DNA from 3 places in the Kluyvera sichuanensis genome. Region 3 is predicted to be linked to each of the others. Evidence: predicted binding sites of a transcription regulator. Region 3 holds the regulator's gene; each other region holds the start of a gene.

Region 1 (8,036 bases), 1.7 Mb from region 3:
GGAGTTGCCCCTGCATAATGGCCTCTCGCAGCGCAGCATACAGGCTGCGCTGAAGCGTCTCTGTTCCACGCGACTGCAGCGCGCGGGAAAGCAGGGCAAAAAAGGGATCGTCAGGAATATTCATCTCAGCTCCTCGTGGTACCATCAAAAGATAACCTGGTGGCACTTCTTATGGAACCAGTAAACCCCTACGCTCAGCGTATTGTTTATTTTCCCCAAGGAGAGGTTATGAGTCAGCTTAATCAATTTGGTCAGTTAATTGGCGATGCTCTGCCGGATTGGCAGCCACGTCCACGTCCTGAGCGCGTGGTGCTGGAAGGGAAGTTTTGCCGCCTTGAACCGCTGAGCCTTGTGCACGCCGATGCGCTGTTTGCCGCCCACCAGCAGGCAACGGATACCCGTAACTGGACGTGGCTGCTGCGCGAGCCGGAAAGTTCGGTAGAGGAATATCGTCAGTGGGTAGCGAGCGTGGAAAACCTGCAGGATCCGGTTCATTTTGCGGTCATCGACAGGCAAACCAATCTGCCAGTCGGTTCGCTGGCATTAATGCGCATCGACCCGAATAACGGGGTAATGGAAGTCGGCCATGTCCACTTCTCACCGCTGTTGAGCAGAACGCCTGCGTCTACGGAAGCCCAATGGCTGCTGATGCGCTATGCGTTCGATACCCTGGGCTATCGCCGCTATGAGTGGAAATGCAACAGCTTCAATGAACCCTCACGCAAAGCCGCGCTGCGTTTAGGTTTCCAGTTTGAAGGTCATTTTCGCCAGGCGCTGGTGATTAAAGGTCATAACCGCGATACCGACTGGTTTTCAATTATCGACGGTGAGTGGTCAGCGCTGAACGCCGCCTTCCAGAAATGGCTTGCCGCCGACAATTTTACCGCCGACGGCAAGCAACGCCACACCCTGGAGTCGCTGCGACAGTTGTCCGCTTAACGGCGCTTCTTGCGCCCCTGAACGGCCTTAAAGCGAGGGTTCGACTTGCAGATAACGTACAGTCGTCCTTTGCGTTTCACAATCTGACAATCCGGGTGGCGCTGTTTGGCGCTGCGCAATGAGTTAAGTACCTGCATCATGAACCTCTTTTCACATCAATAAAGCGGCCAAAACGCTGGCTGAAGCGCGCCACGCTACCCTCGGTAGAGGCCGTTCTCTGTTTCCCGGTGTAGTACGGGTGCGATTTGGACGACACATCAATGGTGACATACGGATATGTCACACCTTCCAGCTCAATCTCCCGGTCGGTTTTTATGGTCGAACCTACTTTGAAATACTCGTTGGCACTGGTGTCATGAAACACCACGGTGCGGTAATGGGGATGGATATTGGCTTTCATCTGACCCTCGATATCATATGTTATAACATAACAATTACGATACGCCGCGAAACCGGGCTTTGCAACCCTACAAATTAAAGGGGGATAGCCGGAGCGCAGAACACGCTCCGGACAAAGAGGTCAGCGGCTAAGCTGATGCGCGATGGCGCGCAACTGCTCCACAATCGCCTGCATATCTTTGCCCTGCTCCACTTTTGCCCCGGTGGAGTGGCGAACGACCAGGCGAGCCGGAAGAATGGATGAGGTGCGCGACGAGGCGTTATCGTCACTCTCCAGAATACGACGCACCGCCTCTTTACCCTGCAAATCAAGGTCAAGCGAGACGGTGGTCAATGCCGGATAGAAGAACGAACTTTCATAGGTGTCATCGTAGCCAATCACCGACTTTTCACCGGGGATCGCCACCTGATGCTGATGGAACGCACTCAATACCCCCAGCGCCATCTGATCGTTGCCCACCAGCACCGCTGAAAAATCTGGCGTCTCGCGCAGCATCTGCAGCGCGCAGGCGTAGCCGCTTTGCGCATCCCAGTTACCGTGAAGTACGGTGACGGGCTTCAGGCCGTAACTGTTCAGCGTATCCAGCCAGCTCCTCAGACGCAGATTAGCGGAAACGGAACTCGCCGGCCCGGCCAGGATAGCCATCTCACGATGCCCGGACTCATACAAATATTTCACGCTGGCACGGGTGCCATCCGCTGGGTTAAACGAAACGTTATACACGGAGCTGTAGGGGTCAACGTCGAGGAAAAGACAGACGATGTCATCATTATCATCCGCGATTTTCTGCGCCGTTTCGGTCTCCAGCGGCACGTTGATAATCACTTTGCTGACCAGCTGCGATTTCAGCTCATTGATTGAATCCTGAATGCTATGATTGACGCTCTCATCAATCATCGAAATCAGTACCTGATACCCCTCCAGATTTGCATAGCGTTTCACCGCAGCTGCGACCTGAGAAGGCGCGTGCAGCGCCAGAGAAGTGGTGACCAGTCCAAGCGTCTGACTGGTCTTTCCAACCAGCTGTTGTGCCAGTCTATTTGGGACATAGCGGAGGACCTCAATGGATTTCTCCACCTTGTGGCGTGTGGCTTCGGATACATTGGCAGATTTATTGAGTACCCTGGACACAGTCTGGTAGGAGACGCCCGCATGGCGAGCAACATCTTCCAAAGTTGCGCTTTTAGACTTCATCGTCCGGTTCCTTATGTTGTTATCGCTAGATTGTAACAGGGGTCACTCCAAAAAACGTCTACCGACCTGACTCATGGCATACGATAACACAAAAAAGATACACGCTCACACACCAACACAATAAGAACCCTCTTACACAATTAGTCAGAAATGGCTAATTTATTTGCAGTTAATCACACATCACGAATCAAATGTTTGCCTGTTTTTACATTTAGGCATTTTATTACACACGTTATGTGAACGTACTACAAAACAAAATGAGGATAACAATGAAAACTACCCTACGCACGCTTTCTATTGCGTTGGCTACTGCGCTGACTTCACCTTCACTGCTGGCAGCAACGTCAGTACCAATTGATTTCCACGGCTACCTCCGCTCCGGCGTGGGGGTTTCTAGCGATGGTGGAATGCAGGAATGGCAAAAAAATAAACTGGGTCGTCTGGGGAACGAAGCCGACACCTACGGTGAGCTGGAACTCGGTTCTGAGGTGTATAAGAAAAATGATGTCAGCTTCTACCTCGATTCGATGGTCAGCATGGTCTCCGATGGATCAAACGATAACGAAACCACGTTAGACGACGATGCGCAGTTTGGTTTACGCCAGTTGAACCTGCAGATCAAAGGGCTTGTACCAGGCGATCCGAACGCGGTGATTTGGGGCGGTAAACGCTACTACCAGCGTCACGATCTGCACATCATTGATACTAAATACTGGAATATTTCCGGCTCCGGCGCCGGGATCGAAAACTACACGGTCGGCCCTGGCGCAGTGTCATTGGCCTGGATCCGCGGCGACGCCAACGATGTCGACTATCGCGTAGATGGCGATAACGATGTCAACATCAACTACATCGACCTTCGCTACGCGGGCTGGAAGCCATGGAGCGGTGCCTGGACTGAGTTCGGTATCGACTACGCCATGCCAAACCCAACCAAGAAGCAGAAAGATTACGGTGGCCTGTATGATGCTGACAACGGCGTGATGCTGACCGGCGAAATCAGCCAGGATATGTTCGGCGGCTACAACAAACTGGTGCTGCAGTATGCGAATAAGGGCCTGGCGCAGAACATGGTCTCCCAGGGCGGCGGTTGGTACGACATGTGGAACAACGTCAACGATGCCACCGGTTACCGCGTTATCAACACCGGCCTGATTCCGATTACCGACAAGTTCTCCTTAAACCACGTGCTGACTTATGGTTCAGCGGATGACACCACCGAATACACCGATAAATCACGTCTGGTGTCACTGGTTGGTCGTGCGCAGTATCAGTTCACCGAGTACGTACGCTTGATCGGTGAAGTGGGTGGTTTCTACCAGAAAGATTCTTACACCAACGGCACCAGCTATAAGCAGAGCGGCGAGAAATACACCATCGCATTAGGCCTGGCGGACGGCCCAGACTTTATGTCTCGTCCGGAGCTGCGCGTATTTGCCTCTTACCTGAATGATTCTGAGCAGGGCAATGCGTTTAACGATGGTACTGCCAGCGATACCTGGAACTTCGGTGTGCAGGTGGAAGCCTGGTGGTAATGTGTTTATCTGACTGAGTCATTATTTTTGCATTAATTCTATCTTCTGTTATTGGCAACAATTTTACTATTTGCCACTCCATCATTGTTTCTATCATCTGGCCTTTGGGATAGCGCTATTATTGGGTTATCCCTTTTTTTTTATATTTCAGGCAATAAAAACCCCAGCATCAAACCGGGGTTATTAATACAACAGACCGTACCGTTAATTATTTCCAGCGAAATGCTCATCTAATAACTGGCGTAACGTATCAGACTGTTTGCCAAATATCGCGTGTACCTGCTGCCCCAGAATAATCACCCCCAGCGCACCTTCATTCTGTAACGCCTGAGAATCAACCACTGCCAAATCTTTTACCGTGACGCGCAGGCGGGTAATACAGGCATCGACATTCTCAATATTATTCTGACCGCCAAAGGCGCTAATCAGACGCTGAATTTGCTGCTGCTCCCCCTCGCTTAACGGCACCGATGGCTTGGGTTGGGAGAAGTAGTGCAGGAAAGATTTAAGGCTGACCATCTTCGACGCTCCTTAATTATCTACAGAGGTAAAAAAGCCTGCTCGGTTGAGCAGGCTATGGATTACAGCGGATTAAGCTTTACGGCGAACGATACGGCAGTCCCAGGGCTGAAGCACCTGTGCACCGCTGGCATCGGCACCCGTAGCGGCAAGTTCATAACCTTCCGGCAGCGAGATAGTCTGCGTCTGCGCGGTAAAGTTCTGCACAAAGACAAAGGCGCTTTCACCGTCGGTTCGCGCCGTCGCGACCACCCCCGGCGGGAAGTCGCTTGCCACCGCTCGCGGCAGCGCCAGGTCATCCATCAGTGAAGTGAAGAAATCACGCTGGAAGGCCAGATCGTTGCGAGACGCAATATGCCACGCTTTCCCCTTACCAACGCTATTCACCGTCACCGCCGGGCGACCTGCGTAGAAATCATCACGATAGGAGGCCAACGCCTGCGCCGTCTCGGTGTGAATCAGCTCGCACAGGTGTCGCACCTGGTATGGCCCCTGCAGCCCGGCCATATTGCCCGCCAGCCCCTGAATCTGATTACGTTCGCCGTCGTCGAGGCAATCAATCTCTTCCGCCCAGATACCCAACAGCTTACGCAACGGGCCAGGGAAACCGCCGAGGTGGCACAGATCGCTCTCATTCACGATCCCCGTCCAGTAGGTGGTCACCAGATGGCCGCCGTTCGCGACAAAGGCTTCGGCACGCTCGGCAAAACCGTCGCGCACCATATACAGCATCGGTGCAATCACCAGCTTATAGGCGCTCAGATCACCGTCAGCATCAATGACATCGACCGCAACCCCCTGCTCCCAGAACGGACGGTAGTGCTCATTCACCGTCTGCTCATACTCCATGCCCTTGTTGCGCGGCCCCTGTGCATCATCCATCGCCCAGCGGCTCTGCTGGTCAAAGATAATGGCGACCTTCGCATCAGTGCGACAGCCGACAACGCCCGGTAACTGGCTCAGAATACTCCCCAGCTTGCTGACTTCGCGGCCCACACGGGTATCAAGATGCCCCACGTGGTCAATAATCGCGCCGTGGAATTTCTCCACCGAACCGCGACTCTTACGCCACTGGAAGTACTGCACCGAATCCGCACCGTGGGCCACCGCCTGCAGCGAAGAGAGGATGTGCATGCCCGGTTTTTTCAGCTTGCTGGTCGGCTGCCAGTTCGTCACGCTCGGCGTCGACTCCATCAGCACGAACGGCTTGCCGCCCTTCAGGGTGCGCATCATGTCGTGGTACATCGCGGTATAGCAGGCCAGCGTGGTCTCGTCTTTATCGCGATGCCACATTGGGTAGCTATCCCAGGAGATAAAGTCCAGCGGTTCGGCGAGCTGCGAATAATCGTAGTCGTAGAAATACTCCATAAAGTTGGTGGTCACCGGCAGATCCGGGTTCACCGCCTTTAACGGCGCGATTTCATGACGACAAAATTCGGTCACCTGCGCAGTGTTAAAGCGCCGCCAGTCAAGATTCAGACCATGAATTGAGACTTCACCCTGCGGCGACGGCGACTCAATCTGCTGCCAGTCGGTGTAAGTGTGGCTCCAGAAAGTGCTCCACCAGGCATGGTTCAGGTTATCCAGCGTCTTGTAGCGCGCCTTCAGCCAGTCGCGGAACTTCACCTGGCAGCGTGGGCAATGGCATTCACCGCCGTATTCGTTAGAGATATGCCAGCCCAGCACCGCCGGGTGCTGTGAATAACGCTCCGCCAACAGCGTGTTGATTTTCAGCGTTTTTTCACGGTAAACCGGCGAGGTCATGCAGTGGTTATGTCGGCCACCGTGCAGCGCAGGCACCCGATCGCGCCCTACGCGCAGCACTTCCGGGTAGGCTTTTGACATCCATGCAGGCCGCGCGCCGCTCGGCGTCGCTAAAAAGACGTGGATCCCTGCGGCATACAGTTTATCGATAACCTCATCCAACCAGCCAAACTCAAATACGCCCTCTTGCGGTTCAAGTTTGGCCCAGCTAAATATCCCCACCGACATGACATTACAATTTGCCTGCTGCATCATCGTAATATCCTGGTCGATAATACCGGGATAATTCTCCCACTGCTCCGGGTTATAATCTGCGCCATGCAATAATGCATTAACCTTTGGGCTCAAAGGCGGAAATTTTTGCATAATAAAATCCTGAAAAAGAGTGTTGCTAATTAATTAAATACTTTTACCGACGGCAGGACTTTTCCTTTGCAGTCAAATAAGGCCTGATTCTCGCGGGCATTACCTTCTTTCCATTCGTCATGGATATATTTCATGCCCGCTTTCGTGGCCCAGGTATTTCCCGGAACAGCAATCCAGGTCGGTTCCCAATAAAATATCCCTTTGCCACGATGGTCCGGAACATCAATAACGGCCTGCATTAAGTCATGAATATAGTTATATTGCCCCTGAACCGTGCCCGGATAGCCGCCGTCTTTCTCTTCTTTCGCCTGGAAGCTGTTTTCCGCGTTATCGCAGTTTTCCAGCGTGTAGCCATAAGCGGCTTCGACCACAATGACATCTTTGTTGTAGCGTTTGCTGATGTCATCCATGTTGGCCTTCAGCGCGCTGATAGGGCCGTTCCAGTAGGTGTACATCGACAGGCCAATCACGTCATACGGCACATTGCGTTTGCTGATTTCATCAAACCACCAGCGGAAGGTGTCATTTTTGGTGCCTTCGGCCAGATGGAGCATAATTTTCACCTGCTCCCCGCCCTTCAGATTCTCTTTCAGCCCGGAAATCGCCGCATTCAGCAGGCCGGCTAAACGGTCAAACTCACCGCCGCCCTGCCCCCAGCTTTTGCCTTCCGGCCAGAGAATCCCGCCGTTAATTTCGTTGCCAATCTGCACCATATCCGGCAGCACACCCTCCTGTTTGAAGCGGGCGATGGTGTCACGGGTATAGTCGTGAATCACGGTTTTCAGCTGCGGGTAATCCATCTTCTCCCACGCTTTGGGTTTGTACTGTTTGCCAGGGTCAGTCCAAAAATCGCTGTAGTGGAAGTCCAGCAGCAACTTCATGCCCTGCGCTTTTGCCCGCTTCGCCAGCGCCAGCGTGCTGGCAAGATCGTTATCACCGCCGCCGTACGCCTTACCGTCGGCATCTTTCGGGTCAACCCACAGGCGCAGACGAACATAGTTCACGCCGTTGGCTTTGAGAATCGCCAGCGCGTCCTGCGGTTGATTTTGTTCGTTGTAGAAACGGGCGCCGTGCTTCTCAGCATCCAGCAGCGTCGAGATATCGGCCCCTTTAATAAAATCCGCTGGCATGGCGTTAAACGGCTTCGTTTGCAGCGTCTCGGCCGCCAGCGAAGAGGCGGAAAAACTACAGGAGAGACAAACAGCAAGCAGAGCGGGTGCAAATCTTTTCATGTGGTTATCCTTTGGTGCTGCCGGAGGTCAGGCCGGACACGAAGTATTTCTGTAATGCCAGATAGAGAATCGCCACCGGTACGGCAA
Region 2 (8,036 bases), 510 kb from region 3:
TTTGTCGCCTTTCAGCACCAGCCACGCCCAGCCGGAGCCGAAACGCGTTGCTGCTGCTTTTTCAAATTCAGCTTTGAAGTTATCAACGGAACCGAAATCACGCTCGATAGCCGCTTTCAGGTCACCCTGCAGGGTGGTGCCTTTTTTCAGGCCTTTCCAGAAGAAGCTGTGGTTAGCGTGGCCGCCCGCGTTGTTACGCAGAACGGTTTTTTTGTCAGCCGGCAGCTGGTCCAGTTTCGCGATCAGCTCTTCAGCAGACAGCGCAGCGAATTCCGGCAGGCTTTCCAGCGCTGCGTTAGCGTTGTTAACGTAAGCCTGGTGGTGTTTGCTGTGATGGATTTCCATCGTCTGTTTGTCGAAGTGCGGTTCCAGGGCATCGTACGCATAAGGCAGTGATGGCAGGGTATAGCTCATAATCATCTCCATTATTGTCGGGCGGCAAACCTGTAAACGCCGCGTAATCAGTTGGTTCATTATAGTTAATTAAATGATATTGAAAATGATTATCAATGCCGTAGTTTTTATAAGGTTATAACATTTTGTTATGTTCCTGATAACACGCGGCATTCAGGTTAATTGACGGGAATTCGGCTTTTTTGTCGCCACTGCCCTGGCGTCATCCCAATTTCACGGTTAAAGACCACCGAAAAGTAGTTACTGTCCTCGAAGCCGCAGCGCATCGCCACTTCGCCAATCAGCAGTTCGGTGTGCTGAAGCAGATATTGCGCGTGGCAAATCCGCAGTTGGCGCAGGTAGTGGTTAACGGTCATGCCGGTCTGGCTGCGGAACTGCTGGCGCAGGGTGCGCTCGCTGCAGCCCTGCTGCTCGCAGAAGGTATCAAGGACGAAAGGACGGTTCAGGCTGCCTGCGAGCACGGTCAGCAGTTTGTCGAGCAGCGCTTCGCTTTGTGTGGCCGCCTGGTTATCGGTGGCATAGCGATAGCGCTTGAGGCAGACCACCAGCTGGGCAAACAGCAGTTCGGACATCTCATTGGCTAACGCGTCATCTTTGCGGCTCTCCTGCTCCAACTGGGTCATTATCTGCCGCGCCTGCGTCATACCAGTGCTGCCTATCCGCCAGTGCGGCGCCCAGTGGGAACCGTGCAGCCCGGGAATATGGGCCACCCAATCAAGGTTGAGCTTTAAGCGTTCAGGGCAGTAGATAATATTCTGTAAAACCAGATCGTTAACCGAAGCGTAGGAGTGTTTGTCTTCCGCGCGGATATAAAACAGATCGCCGCGGGTGATGCGGTAAGGACGGTCGTTGAGGATGTGTAAGCCGTTGCCGCGCCAGACCAGCACCAGCTCGTTAAACTCGTGGGTATGCTCAGCAAAGACGTTTTGCGGGTAGCGGTCAGCCACCGCCACGGCTTGCGTCGGATTGGCAAAAAAATCCGCTTTTCGAAGAACTAACTGGCCTGGCACGCTGGCACCTCACGACTAACAACTCTCTATTATTAGCCGTTTTGAGGCAAAAAACGGTGATTCCCTTCGCGTTACTGAAGCAGGGTGTCCCGCCCCTGGCGAATATCGCGCGGCGACCAGTTAAATTCGCGGCGAAAAAGGGTCGAAAAGTGGTTACTGTCGCCAAAACCGCAGCGATAGGCGATATCGGTAACGCTCTCATCGCTGTGGCGCAGCAGATGGCGGGCTTTAATCAGGCGCAGGCGGTTGAGATAGCGCTGCGGCGTCAGGCCAGTACAGTGCTTCAACTGGCGGTGAAGCGTGCGCAGAGACAACGAGAATCGGTCCGCCACCCCTTCCCAGCACACCTCTTCGGCGAAATGCTCTTCCAGCCACGCCATCAGCTGATTCAGACGGGCGTCGTTATCCATCGCCCCCTGTTCCTGGCTGCCTTTACGCAGCAGCACCAGCAGCTGCATAAACAGAATTTCACGGTTCGCCAGCGACATCATATCGGTGCTGTCATTCGCCTCTTCCATCTGCCCGACAATCGTTCTCACCTGCTGCAAGGTGTTCTGGTTTACGCGCCAATGGGAAGGATAGTGACCATCCTGCTCCTGCGGCAGCAGCTTATTAAGACCTGACAAGAACTGGAAAGCATCCGGCGCGCGGTACAGCACGTTGGTCAGACACAGGTTTTCCGTGTGCTCATAGAGGTGCCGGTCGAAGTCACGGACGAAGCAAACCGTGCCACCGCAAATGGTATGCGGCTGACCATTGAACACGTGAATACCTGTGCCATGCTCAACGATAACAATCTCATTAAAATCATGATGATGCTCAGGAAATGCCGCCTGAGGAAGTCGAGGTTCAATCGCCACGGGCAGCTTGCCAGAAGAGAAGAAATCCACGCTGTGTAGTACGGTCATCGCGAGCCCCAACAAATGAGAAAGATTATCAGGATAGTAATATCCGATGAGAGATCTGACCTTGACGTTTTGACAGCAAACCGCGCAAAGCCGGTCGTTTTTTCAAGAAACAGCCGGAAAGATCGGGAAATGCGGTCATCATCACACCCCCTGAAAACCCCACCATCGGCGGAATTTGTGAACTCTCTCACGTTCACCTTTGCTTTCTTGCCAGCGCCGAATTTCGCCTGTCAGTAACGAGAAGGTTGTGGCATTGCGCTTTTTCTAGACTGTTTCACAATGACTCATAGAAGGACTCTTGCCATGACTTTTCGCCATTGTGTGGCCGTCGATTTAGGCGCCTCCAGCGGACGCGTAATGCTGGCGCGCTTTGATGCCAAACAGCGTTCGCTTTCACTGCGCGAAATCCACCGTTTCGTGAACAGCCTGCATAAGCAGGAAGGTTTTGATACCTGGGATATCGACGCGCTGGAAGCCGAAATCCGCATCGGCCTCAACAAGGTGTGCGATGAAGGCATTTTGATAGACAGCATCGGCATCGACACCTGGGGCGTGGACTACGTCCTGTTGGATAAACACGGGCAGCGCGTTGGCCTGCCGGTGGCCTATCGCGATAGTCGAACCGACGGCGTCATGGCCATGGCAATGGAACAGCTGGGTAAAAGTGAGATCTATCGTCGCAGCGGCATTCAGTTCCTGCCGTTCAACACGCTTTATCAGCTGCGCGCGCTGGTTGAACAGCAGCCAGAACTGGTGAGCCAGGCCGCTCACGCCCTGCTGATCCCGGATTACCTCAGCTTCCGCCTGACCGGCAAGATGAACTGGGAATACACCAACGCCACCACCACGCAGTTGGTCAATATCAATAGCGATAACTGGGATGAAGATCTGCTGAACTGGACCGGTGCACCGTCGTCCTGGTTTGGTACGCCGACGCATCCCGGCAACGTGATCGGCCACTGGGTCTGCCCGCAGGGCAATGATATTCCGGTGGTTGCCGTTGCCAGCCACGACACCGCCAGCGCCGTCATCGCTTCACCGCAGGCTGACCGCGATGCCGCTTATCTCTCTTCCGGTACCTGGTCGCTGATGGGCTTTGAGAGCAAAACGCCGTACACCAGCGAGCAGGCGCAGCGCGCCAACATCACCAACGAAGGCGGCGCGGAAGGGCGCTACCGGGTGCTGAAAAATATCATGGGCCTGTGGCTGCTGCAGCGGGTGCTGAAAGAGCAGAACATCGGCAGCCTGCCAGATCTCATTGCCGGAGCGGAGAAGCTACCGGCTTGCCGCTACCTGATTAACCCGAACGATGACCGCTTCATCAACCCGGAAAACATGAGCGCCGAGATTCAGGCTGCCTGCCGCGAAGCCGCGCAACCCGTTCCCCATGCCCCAGCCGAGCTGGCGCGCTGCATCTTCGACAGCCTGGCGCTGCTGTACGCCGACGTGCTCAACGAGCTGGCGCAGCTGCGCGGTAAACCATTCAGCCAGCTGCACATCGTTGGTGGCGGTTGCCAGAACCAGATGCTGAACCAGCTGTGCGCCGATGCTTGCGGCATCACCGTGGTCGCCGGGCCGATTGAAGCTTCAACCCTCGGCAACATCGGCATCCAATTAATGACGCTGGACGAACTCACCAACGTCGACGATTTCCGCAAGGTGGTGACCGGCAACTACGGTCTCACCACGTTTACCCCGAATTCAGACCATGAAATTGCCCGCTACGTTGCGCAGTTTCAGCAACAACGACAGACAAAGGAGCTTTGCGCATGACCACTCAACTTGAACAAGCCTGGGAACTCGCGAAACAGCGCTATTCCGCTGTGGGTATCGATGTCGAAGAGGCGTTACGCCAGCTGGACCGCTTACCCGTATCCATGCACTGCTGGCAGGGCGATGACGTCGCGGGTTTTGAAAATCCAGAAGGCGGTTTGACGGGTGGCATTCAGGCGACTGGTAACTATCCGGGCAAAGCGCGTAACGCCACCGAGCTGCGCGCCGACCTGGAGCAGGCACTGAGCCTGATCCCTGGGCCAAAACGTCTGAACCTGCACGCTATCTACCTGGAGTCTGACACCCCGGTGGCGCGCGACGAGATCAAACCTGAGCACTTCAAAAACTGGGTTGAGTGGGCGAAAAAACACAAGCTGGGCCTCGATTTTAACCCGTCCTGCTTCTCACACCCGCTGAGCGCCGACGGCTTTACGCTGTCTCACGCCGACCCGAAAATTCGCCAGTTCTGGATTGACCACTGCAAGGCCAGCCGCCGCGTTTCCGCCTACTTTGGCGAACAGCTGGGTACGCCTTCGGTGATGAACATCTGGATCCCAGACGGCATGAAAGACGTGACCGTTGACCGTTTGGCGCCGCGCCAGCGTCTGGCGGCCGCGCTGGATGAAGTCATCAGTGAAAAACTGGATCCGGCGCATCACATTGATGCCGTCGAAAGCAAGCTGTTCGGCATCGGCGCTGAGAGCTACACCGTCGGCTCTAACGAGTTCTATATGGGCTACGCCACCAGCCGCCAGACCGCACTGTGCCTGGATGCCGGTCACTTCCACCCAACCGAAGTTATCTCCGACAAAATCTCTGCCGCCATGCTGTACGTGCCGCGTCTGCTGCTGCACGTAAGCCGCCCGGTACGTTGGGACAGCGACCACGTGGTGCTGCTGGACGACGAAACCCAAGCTATCGCGAGCGAAATCATCCGCCACGACCTGTTTGACCGCGTGCACATCGGCCTCGATTTCTTCGATGCCTCCATCAACCGCATCGCAGCATGGGTTATTGGTACTCGCAACATGAAGAAAGCCCTGCTGCGCGCGCTGCTGGAACCAACCGAACAGCTGCGTCAGCTGGAAGTTGACGGTGACTACACCGCGCGTCTGGCGCTGCTGGAAGAGCAGAAGTGCCTGCCGTGGCAGGCGGTATGGGAAATGTACTGCCAGCGCAACGATACCCCGGCGGGCAGCCAGTGGCTGGAGAGCGTGCGCAGCTACGAGAAAGAGATTCTGAACCAGCGTGGGTGATTGACCCTCACCCCGCCCCTCTTCCTGAAAGGGAGAGGGCAAAAACCGAACCGTTCCCTCGCCCCTTCGGGGAGAGGGCTAGGGTGAGGGGAAACACCTCACCGAGACAACAGGACAACAAGACTATGCAGACCATTACCGATTCCTGGTTCGTCCAGGGCATGATTAAAGCCACCTCTGATGCCTGGTTAAAAGGCTGGGACGAACGCAACGGCGGCAACCTGACGCTGCGTCTGGACGATGCGGATATCGCGCCTTTCACCGCCGATTTCCACGCCAAACCGCGCTATATCGCCCTGAGTCAGCCGATGCCGATGCTGGCGAACACGCCGTTTATCGTCACCGGTTCCGGTAAATTCTTCCGCAACGTCCAGCTCGACCCAGCCGCCAACCTCGGCGTGGTGAAGGTCGATAGCGACGGTGCGGGCTACCATATTTTGTGGGGGCTGACTCACGAAGCCGTACCAACCTCCGAACTGCCAGCGCATTTCCTGTCACACTGCGAACGTATCAAACTGACCGGTGGTAAAGACCGCGTCATCATGCACTGCCACGCGACTAACCTGATCGCGCTGACCTACGTACTGGAAAACGACACCGCGCTGATTACCCGCAAACTGTGGGAAGGCAGCACCGAGTGTCTGGTGGTCTTCCCGGACGGCGTCGGCATTCTGCCGTGGATGGTGCCGGGTACCGATGAAATCGGCCAGGCGACCGCCGTCGAAATGCAGAAGCACTCTCTGGTGCTGTGGCCGTTCCACGGCGTCTTCGGCAGCGGCCCAACGCTCGATGAAGCCTTTGGTCTGATCGATACCGCCGAAAAATCCGCAGAAGTGCTGGTGAAGGTGTACTCGATGGGCGGCATGAAGCAGACCATCACCCAGCAAGAACTGATTGCCCTCGGCCAGCGCTTTGGCGTCACCCCGATGGCCAGCGCATTAAATCTGTACAAGTAAGAACATCGCATAACCCCTGCGGGCAACGATCCGCAGGGGAAACTCTGTTACCTGCAAACCAACTAACTCAAAACCGTGGAGTACAAGCAATGAAAATAAAAGCAAGCTTCATCCTCACCGTTGCCGCCCTGGCGTTGTCCGGTTCCGCTTTAGCTGAAGTGAAAATTGCCCTTGTGGCGAAGTCATTAGGCAATGGCTTCTTCGAAGCCGCGAACGTTGGCGCACAGGAGGCGGCCAAAGAGTTAGGCGATGTTAAAGTCATTTATACCGGCCCTACCACTACCACCGCTGAAGCGCAGATCGAAGTGCTCAACGGGTTGATCGCTCAAGGTGTCGATGCGATCGCTATTTCCGCCAACGATCCCGATGCGGTGGTGCCGGTGCTGAAAAAAGCCATGCAGCGCGGCATTAAGGTCGTGTCATGGGATTCCGGCGTTGCCGCCGGTGGCCGTCAGATTCACCTGAACCCTTCTAACAACCAGCTGATTGGCGAAACCAACGTCAAGCTCGCCGCCGATGCGCTGAAAGCGCTGAACGTCGAGAAAGGCGACGTCGCCATTCTGAGCGCGACCCCCACCTCCACCAACCAGAATATCTGGATTGGCGAGATGAAAAAGGTGCTGCCGAACTATCCGTCCATCAACCTGGTGACCGTGGCCTACGGCGACGACCTGTCGGATAAGAGCTACCGCGAAGCGGTTGGGCTGCTGAAGTCTTACCCAGACCTGAAAGTGATCGTCTCCCCTTCCTCCGTCGGTATCGTCGCGGCGGCGCAGGCGGTGAAGGATCAAGGCAAAATTGGCAAGGTTTACGTCACCGGGCTGGGGCTGCCGTCTGAAATGGCCGGCGCCATTAAGTCCGGCGCGAGCAAAAGCTTCGCCATCTGGAACCCAATCGACCTGGGCTATGCCGCCACCTACCTCGCCGATGACCTGGTAAAAGGTACGGCAACCAAAACTGAAGCCAGCATGGGTAAACTGGGCAAAGTGAAGCTCGATGCTGACGGTAATGGCGCGATGTCCGAGCCGTTCGTCTACGATGCCAGCAATATTGATAAGTTCTCGAAGATTTTCTAATCCTTTGACCCTTACACCGCCCCCTCTCCCTAAATGGGAGAGGGAGAAAAGCAGGCGGCAGTAAGGGGAAATTCTCCGGAGAACTATCATGACCGCATCGACTCCGCTATTGCAGCTTAAGGGGATCACCAAGGTCTTCCCCGGTGTGCGCGCGCTTGAAAACGTGCAGCTCGATCTCTGGCCCGGCAAGGTCACCGCGTTAATCGGTGAAAACGGCGCGGGCAAATCCACGCTGGTCAAAGTAATGACCGGCATCTATCAGCCCGAAGAGGGCGAGATTCTCTACAAAGCCATTCCAATAACTTTGCCCACGCCGGACTCCGCGCACCGGGTGGGGATCACCGCGATTCATCAGGAAACCGTTCTGTTCGATGAGCTCTCGGTCAGCGAAAATATTTTTGTCGGCCAATACCTCTATAAAGGCTGGCTGAAAAAGCTCGACTGGCCCGCCATGCACCAGAAAGCGCGGGAAATTCTCACCCGCCTCGATGTGCAGATTGACCCACGCGCCACTTTAAAAACCCTCAGTATCGCCCAGCGCCACATGGTGGCCATTGCGCGCGCACTGTCGTTTGAAGCGCAGGTGGTGATCCTCGATGAACCCACCGCCGCCCTCTCCCAGCACGAGATTCTGGAGTTTTAT
Region 3 (8,036 bases):
CCCAGCTCGCCGCCGAAGCAGTGCACGCTTTCTACCCAGCCGCTCTCAATCGCTGGAATCAGCGTTGGATGCGGGTTCAGCGTCCAGTGTTTACAGATTTTGCCTTTCAGGCCGAGCTGTTCGCCGTAGGTTGGCAGCAGCAGTTCGATAGCGGCGGTGTTAAAGCCGATACCGTGGTTCAGCGACTGAACCTGATGTTCTGCGTAGATGCCTTTAATCGCCATCATCGCCATCAGGATGTGTTCCTGTTTGATCAGGCGCGGGTCGCGGGTAAACAGCGGTTCGATAAAGAACGGCTTGTCGGCTACGACGACGAAGTCAACCCAGGATCCCGGGATATCAACGCGCGGCAGGTCACATTCGTCGTCCACCAGCTCGTTCACCTGTGCGATGACGATGCCATCGTGGAACGCGGCGGCTTCAACTAACGCAGGGGTATCTTCGGTGCTCGCCCCGGTATAGAGGTTACCTTTGCGGTCGGCTTTAAAACCGGCAATCAGCGCGACGTTCGGCGACAGGTCAACGTACAGACGGGAATAGAGTTCGATGTAGGTATGGATGGCACCGATTTCCAGCAGGCCATCTTCCAGCAGCTGCGAAATACGCAGGCTTTGGGTACCGGAGAAGGAGAAGTCCAGCTTGCGGGCGATCCCTTTTTCGAAGATATCCAGATGCTCGCTGCGGCCGACGCTCGGCATGATCATGTGCAGGTCGTGCACAATCTGTGGGTTAACCTCGGCCAGCATGCGGGACAAAAAGTCTGCCTGCTTTTGGTTATTCCCTTCTAATACCACGCGGTCACCCGGCGCGATCAGTTTTTCCAGCATTGCGGTCAGGTCTGCGGTCGGCAGAACCTTGCCCTGCACCGGTACGGAAGCCAGACGTCGCTGTTTTTCGGTGCGACGTGTGTTCCAGACGCGTGCTGGTGTTTGCCCAGATAACATTATTAACCTCCTGATTCAGCTAATCATTTTGATTGCTTAACACTGAAAAGATTGTGCACCCTGGCGAGAAAGTCATCAATTAAGCGTAGGAAAGAATCATTAGCCTGAGAGTAATAATTGAAGTAACAATTTGTGATTAAGATCAGATCCTGGCGGGATAAAAACGACTACCGATGCCTCATTTTCATAAACACGATGGCAAAGTGACGGTATAGTAGGCGCAGATTCCAGGTAAACATCGCCGAGTTATGACTGAAACAACCCACCACGATCTCAGTATCGACACCTCCAGCAGCGCGGACTTCGTCCCCATGCGCGGTATCAGCAACCGTCATCTTCAGACCATGCTGCCGCGGCTGCTTCGTCGAAAACTGCAATTCACCCCGCACTGGCAACGCCTTGAGTTGCCGGACGGCGACTTCGTCGATTTAGCGTGGAGTGAAGACCCGGCGGGTGCGCTGCATAAGCCTCGTCTGGTGGTGTTTCATGGTCTGGAGGGCAGCCTACACAGCCCGTACGCGCATGGCCTGATTAACGCGGCGAAAGAACAGGGCTGGCTGGGCGTGGTGATGCATTTTCGCGGCTGCAGCGGTGAGCCGAACCGCCTGAACCGGATTTATCACTCAGGTGAAACGGAAGACGGTACCTGGTTCCTGAACTGGCTGCAGCGTGAATATGGTAAAGCACCAACGGCGGCGGTCGGGTACTCGCTTGGCGGCAATATGCTGGCCTGCCTGCTGGCCAAAGAAGGTGATGACGTGCCGATAGATGCGGCAGTGATTGTCTCCGCGCCATTTATGCTGGAAGCCTGCAGCTACCATATGGATAAAGGCTTCTCGCGAGTCTATCAGCGCTACCTACTGAACCTGCTGAAAGGCAACGCCGCCCGTAAGCTTAAAGCCTATCCCGGCTCGCTGCCGGTGGATCTGCGTCAGCTGAAAAGCATGCGCCGCATCCGCGAGTTCGACGATTCGATCACCTCGAAGATCCACGGCTTCGCCGACGCGATCGATTACTACCGTCAATGTAGTGCGATGCCGATCTTAAGCAAAATCACCAAGCCGACGCTGATCATCCACTCAAAAGACGATCCGTTTATGGACCATCACTCTATTCCTGCCCAGGAAGAGTTGCCGGATAACGTCGTCTACCAGCTTACTGAGTACGGCGGCCATGTCGGGTTTATCGGCGGTACCCTGCGTCACCCGGAAATGTGGCTGGAAAAACGCATCCCCGACTGGCTGATGCCGTGGCTAGGAGCAAAAGCATGATGATTCCCTGGCAGGATATCGACCCGGAGACGCTGGATAATCTGATTGAAAGCTTTGTCTTGCGCGAAGGCACTGATTATGGTGAATATGAACGTTCACTTGCGCAAAAGGTCGCCGACGTCAAACACCAGCTACAAACAGGCGAAGCGGTGCTGGTCTGGTCTGAGCTTCACGAGACCGTCAACATCATGCCCCGTAACCAATTTCGCGGTTAACTATACTCTAACGATAGGGAGCGTTTTACCCGCTTCCGTTGTCGTCTGTTCAGGGAGTTATTCGCATGTCTGCCAAACATCCGGTCATTGCCGTTACCGGCTCCAGCGGAGCAGGAACCACCACCACCAGCCTCGCGTTTCGTAAAATCTTTGCTCAGCTCAACCTGCGCGCGGCGGAAGTCGAAGGCGACAGCTTTCACCGCTATACCCGTCCGGAAATGGATATGGCTATCCGCAAGGCCCGTGACCTTGGCCGCCATATCAGCTACTTCGGCCCGGATGCCAACGACTTTGGCCTGCTGGAACAGACCTTTCGCGACTACGGCCTGAACGGGCAAGGGAAATCGCGTAAATACCTGCATACCTACGACGAGGCGGTGCCGTGGAACCAGGTGCCCGGTACGTTTACGCCGTGGCAGCCGCTGCCGGAACCGACCGATGTGCTGTTCTATGAAGGACTGCACGGTGGCGTCGTTACCCCGCAGCACGATGTGGCTCGCCATGTTGATCTGTTGGTCGGCGTGGTACCGATTGTTAACCTGGAGTGGATTCAGAAGATGATCCGCGACACCAGCGAGCGCGGTCACTCTCGTGAGGCAGTGATGGATTCGGTGGTGCGGTCGATGGAAGACTACATCAACTTCATTACCCCGCAGTTCTCCCGCACTCATATCAACTTCCAGCGCGTGCCGACGGTCGACACCTCTAACCCATTTGCGGCCAAAAGCATTCCGTCGCTGGACGAGAGTTTCGTGGTGATTCACTTCCGTAATCTCGACCACATCGACTACCCGTGGCTACTGGCCATGTTGCAGGGTTCATTTATCTCGCATATGAATACGCTGGTCGTTCCCGGTGGGAAGATGGGGCTGGCGATGGAATTAATCATGACGCCGCTGGTGCAGCGTCTGATGGAAGGTCGGAACTAGCATCAAGACCAGGTAGCCCGGACGAGGCGCGCGAGCACCGACGCCGGGAATGGCCCCGGCGTTACTACGTTCGGCCGGGCTACGTCTGGCATGTAATCAGCCTTCAATCACTTCGTAAGAGTGAGTGATGTTCACCGCTTTTTCGAGCATCAGCGCAACCGAGCAGTATTTCTCAGCAGAGAGATCGACCGCACGCGATACCGCCGCATCCTTCAACGCTTTACCGGTGACGATAAAGTGCAGGTTGATGTGCGTAAACAGACGCGGGGCTTCTTCACGACGCTCGGAGGTGAGCTTCACTTCGCAGTCGGTCACGTCATTGCGACCTTTTTGCAGGATGGAGACCACGTCAATCGCGCTGCAACCGCCGGCGGCCATCAGCACCACTTCCATCGGGCTTGGCGCTTTATCGCCAGAGTTACCGTCCATCAAAATTTGGTGGCCTGAAGCTGACTCACCGAGGAAGGTTAACCCCTCAACCCATTTCACACGCGCTTGCATAATATTTAACTCCCAGGTTGCAATTTTCTTCTCAGATTACGCGCACATAACAATTCTCGCAATGGAAGGCGATCGACGTCATGCTGAAGCGAGACACCAGGAGACACACGGCAAAAGCTATGCTAAAACAGTCAGGATGCTACGGTAATACATAAACGTACTGCATGTATGCAGAGGACATCACATTACAGGCTGCGACCCTATTCGACAGCCGACTTCCCAGGTAACGGGAAGGATACTATTGCAACCAGTGGCTGCAATGTTTTTGCCGCTGGGAAGAGCTTATAACAGAGGATAACCGCGCATGGTGCTTGGCAAACCGCAAACAGACCCTACTCTCGAATGGTTCTTGTCTCATTGCCATATTCATAAGTACCCATCGAAGAGCACGCTGATTCACCAGGGTGAAAAAGCAGAGACGCTGTATTACATCGTAAAAGGCTCCGTGGCTGTACTCATCAAGGACGAAGAAGGCAAAGAGATGATCCTCTCTTACCTCAACCAGGGCGATTTTATCGGCGAGCTGGGTCTGTTCGAAGAAGGCCAGGAACGCAGCGCATGGGTACGAGCAAAAACCGCTTGTGAAGTTGCTGAAATCTCTTATAAAAAATTCCGTCAGCTGATCCAGGTTAACCCGGACATTCTGATGCGTCTCTCTTCTCAGATGGCGCGTCGTCTGCAGGTCACTTCCGAAAAAGTCGGTAACCTGGCCTTCCTGGACGTTACCGGTCGTATCGCACAGACCCTGCTGAACCTGGCAAAACAGCCTGATGCGATGACCCACCCAGACGGTATGCAGATTAAAATCACCCGTCAGGAAATCGGTCAGATCGTTGGCTGCTCCCGTGAAACCGTGGGCCGTATTCTGAAAATGCTGGAAGATCAGAACCTGATCTCCGCGCACGGCAAAACCATTGTCGTTTACGGTACCCGCTAATCCGGCCCAAAATGGCGTATTGTGAAAGCAATACGCCATTTTTGTTTTCCCCCTATGTGGCGCAGGCTGATTTACCACCCGGAAGTCAACTATGCACTGCGGCAAACGCTGGTGTTATGCCTGCCGGTTGCCATCGGGCTGCTTCTCGGCCACCTCCAGCAAGGTCTGCTGTTCTCCTTAGTGCCCGCCTGCTGCAATATCGCTGGCCTCGACACGCCGCATAAACGCTTTTTTAAGCGCCTGATTATTGGCGGCTGCCTGTTTGCTGGCTGTAGCCTTGCCGTACAGCTGCTGCTGGAACACGACATTTCCCTACCGTTGATTCTCACCGGGCTGGCGCTGCTGCTGGGCGTCACGGCGGAAATCAGCGCGCTGCACGGGCGGCTGCTGCCTGCCTCGCTGATTGCTTCCATCTTTACCCTAAGCCTGGCGGGTAATATGCCCATCTGGGAGCCATTGCTGCTCTACGCGCTGGGCACGCTCTGGTACGGGCTGTTTAACTGGTGGTGGTTCTGGATGTGGCGCGAACAGCCGCTGCGGGAATCGCTGAGCCTGCTCTATCGCCAGCTTGCCGAATACTGCGAGGCTAAATATAGCCTGCTGACCCAGCACACCGACCCGAGCACCGCGCTGCCGCCGCTGCTGACTCGCCAGCAGAAAGTGGTGGATCTGATTTCCCAATGCTATCAGCAGTTGCACATGCTTGCGGCTAACCAGCACAACGACTACAAGCGCCTGCTGCGCGCCTTCCAGGTGGGGCTCGATTTACAGGAGCATATCTCCGTCAGCCTGCACCAACCGGAAGAGGTACAAAAGCTGGTTGAACGCAGCCACGCCGAAGCGGTGATCCGCTGGAACGCCCAGACCGTCGCGGCACGCCTGAGGGTACTGGCAGACGATATTCTCTATCACCGCTACCCGACTCGCTTCAATATGGATAAGCAGATCGGCGCGCTGGAAAAAATTGCCGACCAGCATCCGGATAACCCGGTCGGCCAGTTCTGCGCCTGGCACTTCAGCCGTATCGCCCGCGTGCTGCGCTCCCAGCGACCGCTCTACCCGCGTGACCTGATGGCCGATAAACAGCGCCGCCTGCCGCTATTCCCGGCGCTTAAAAACTACCTGTCGCTGAAATCCCCGGCCCTGCGCAACGCCGCCCGGCTCAGCGTGATGCTGAGCATCGCCAGCCTGATGGGCGCAGCGCTGCACCTACCGAAGCCTTACTGGATCCTGATGACGGTGCTGCTGGTCACGCAGAACGGCTACGGCGCAACCCGCGTACGTATATTCCACCGCGCGGCGGGCACGCTGGCGGGGCTGGTGATTGCCGCCGTCGTCCTGCACTTCCATGCGCCGGAAGGGCTGGCGCTGACAGGCATGCTTATCGTCACGCTGGGGAGTTACCTGATCATCCGTCGCCACTACGGCTGGGCCACCGTTGGCTTTACTATCACTGCCGTGTATACCCTGCAGATTCTGACGCTGAACGGCGAGCAGTTCATCGTCGCCCGCTTTATCGACACCATCATCGGCTGCCTGATTGCCTTTGGCGGCATGATCTGGCTCTGGCCACAGTGGCAAAGCGGCCAGCTGCGGCAAAACGCTCAGGCGGCGCTGGAGGCAGACCAGGAGGCCATTCGTCTCATCTTAAGCCCCGACCCGCAGGCACCGAAGCTTGCCTACCAGCGGATGCGCGTCAACCAGGCACACAACACGCTCTTCAACACGCTGAATCAGGCCATGCAGGAGCCGGGCTTCAACTCGCGTTATCTGGCAGATATGAAGCTGTGGGTCACCCATAGTCAGTTTATCGTCGAGCACATTAATGCCATGACCACGCTGGCGCGCGAGCACAATATGCTGACGCCGGATCTGGCGCAGCAGTATCTGGAATCCTGTGAGGTTGCCCTTCAGCGCTGTCAGCAGCGTCTGGAGTACGATGAGGCGGGAAGTAGCGGTGAAGTGAATATTATGGAGTCGCCGGACGCGCTGTCCCACGGGCCGTTAAGCACCATGGAACAGCATCTTCAGCGTATTCTGGGGCATCTGAGCACCATGCACACCATCTCGTCGGTGGCCTGGCGACAGCGCCCCCGTCATGGCGGCTGGTTAAAACGACGGGCTAGCTAACGATTTTAGCGACCGCCTGAGCGAAGCGCTGCATCCCTTCGTCGATATCCGCCTCTTCCACCACCAGCGATGGCGCAAAGCGCATCACATCCGGCCCTGCGTTCAGTACCATCACGCCAACGTCCGCCGCCGCGTAGAGGAAATCACGCGCCCGGCCTTTGTATTTCTCGTTCAGCGCCGCGCCAATCAGCAACCCCATACCGCGCACATCGCTAAAGACATCGTACTTCGCGTTGATCTGCTGCAGATGCTGCACAAAGCGCTCGCGTTTGGCATTTACGCCGTTCAGCACTTCTGGGGTGTTGATAATATCGAATGCCGCACCCGCTACCGCACAGGCCAGCGGGTTACCGCCGTAGGTGGAGCCGTGTGAGCCGACGTGGAATGCGCTGGCAATGTCGTTGGTGGTCAGCATCGCGCTCACCGGGAAGCCGCCGCCCAGCGCTTTGGCGCTGGTGAGGATATCTGGTGTTACGCCATAGTGCATATAGGCAAACAGTGAACCGGTACGCCCCATGCCGCTTTGTACTTCATCAAACACTAGCAGCGCCTGATGCTTATCGCACAGGGCGCGCAGGCCCTGTAAGAACTCAGGGGTCGCCGCCAGCACGCCGCCTTCGCCCTGAATCGGCTCAACCACGATGGCGCAGGTATGGTCATCGATCACCGCTTCTACTGCATGCAGATCGTTAAACGGCACGTGGACGATATCGGCAGGTTTCGGGCCAAAGCCATCGGAATACTTCGGCTGCCCACCAACGGAGACGGTAAACAGCGAACGGCCATGGAAGGCATTATGGAAAGCGATGATTTTCGTTTTGTACGGGCTATGACGAGTGGATGCGTAGTAGCGCGCCAGCTTAAAGGCGGTTTCGTTCGCTTCCGTCCCGGAGTTCATAAACACCACGCGCTCGGCAAAGGTCGCGTCTACCAGCTTCTGGCCCAGACGCAGCGCCGGCTCGTTGGTGAAAACGTTACTGGTGTGCCACAGCGTTTCGCCCTGGGTTTTTAGCGCTTCAACCAGTGCCGGATGACAGTGGCCCAGCGCGGTCACCGCGATACCGCCCGCGAAATCAACGTACTCTTTGCCTTGCTGATCCCACACGCGG

Evidence for each region. Region 3 encodes CRP, which controls carbon source genes, mostly activating them, when cyclic AMP is high. Its sites were predicted from a motif close to ATGTGANNNNNNTCACAT; they were not measured.
Region 1: AB2B48_RS23575 (maltoporin) is a predicted target of CRP. The motif match lies at 2,695-2,712, and genes of this name have one in related genera.
Region 2: rhaS (HTH-type transcriptional activator RhaS) is a predicted target of CRP. The motif match lies at 2,462-2,479, and genes of this name have one in related genera.

The regions. Positions count from the first base shown of each region.
Region 1 covers NZ_CP162271.1:4,962,848-4,970,883, reverse strand. The annotation lists gene AB2B48_RS23600 (PLP-dependent aminotransferase family protein) at 1-124, opposite strand, end outside; gene AB2B48_RS23595 (GNAT family N-acetyltransferase) at 229-939, shown strand; gene ykgO (type B 50S ribosomal protein L36) at 936-1,076, opposite strand; gene AB2B48_RS23585 (type B 50S ribosomal protein L31) at 1,076-1,339, opposite strand; gene AB2B48_RS23580 (LacI family DNA-binding transcriptional regulator) at 1,460-2,533, opposite strand; gene AB2B48_RS23575 (maltoporin) at 2,803-4,068, shown strand; gene AB2B48_RS23570 (glucose PTS transporter subunit EIIB) at 4,273-4,587, opposite strand; gene AB2B48_RS23565 (beta-galactosidase) at 4,660-6,717, opposite strand; gene AB2B48_RS23560 (glycoside hydrolase family 53 protein) at 6,747-7,949, opposite strand; gene AB2B48_RS23555 (sugar ABC transporter permease) at 7,954-8,036, opposite strand, start outside.
Region 2 covers NZ_CP162271.1:3,805,345-3,813,380, reverse strand. The annotation lists gene sodA (superoxide dismutase [Mn]) at 1-414, opposite strand, end outside; gene rhaR (HTH-type transcriptional activator RhaR) at 573-1,424, opposite strand; gene rhaS (HTH-type transcriptional activator RhaS) at 1,496-2,332, opposite strand; gene rhaB (rhamnulokinase) at 2,636-4,105, shown strand; gene rhaA (L-rhamnose isomerase) at 4,102-5,361, shown strand; gene rhaD (rhamnulose-1-phosphate aldolase) at 5,487-6,317, shown strand; gene rhaS (rhamnose ABC transporter substrate-binding protein) at 6,407-7,393, shown strand; gene AB2B48_RS18305 (sugar ABC transporter ATP-binding protein) at 7,482-8,036, shown strand, end outside.
Region 3 covers NZ_CP162271.1:3,291,647-3,299,682, forward strand. The annotation lists gene mdcA (malonate decarboxylase subunit alpha) at 1-944, opposite strand, end outside; gene AB2B48_RS15965 (hydrolase) at 1,193-2,215, shown strand; gene AB2B48_RS15970 (YheU family protein) at 2,212-2,430, shown strand; gene AB2B48_RS15975 (phosphoribulokinase) at 2,496-3,359, shown strand; gene AB2B48_RS15980 (OsmC family protein) at 3,456-3,860, opposite strand; gene crp (cAMP-activated global transcriptional regulator CRP) at 4,165-4,797, shown strand; gene AB2B48_RS15990 (YccS/YhfK family putative transporter) at 4,852-6,927, shown strand; gene AB2B48_RS15995 (bifunctional acetylornithine/succinyldiaminopimelate transaminase) at 6,920-8,036, opposite strand, start outside.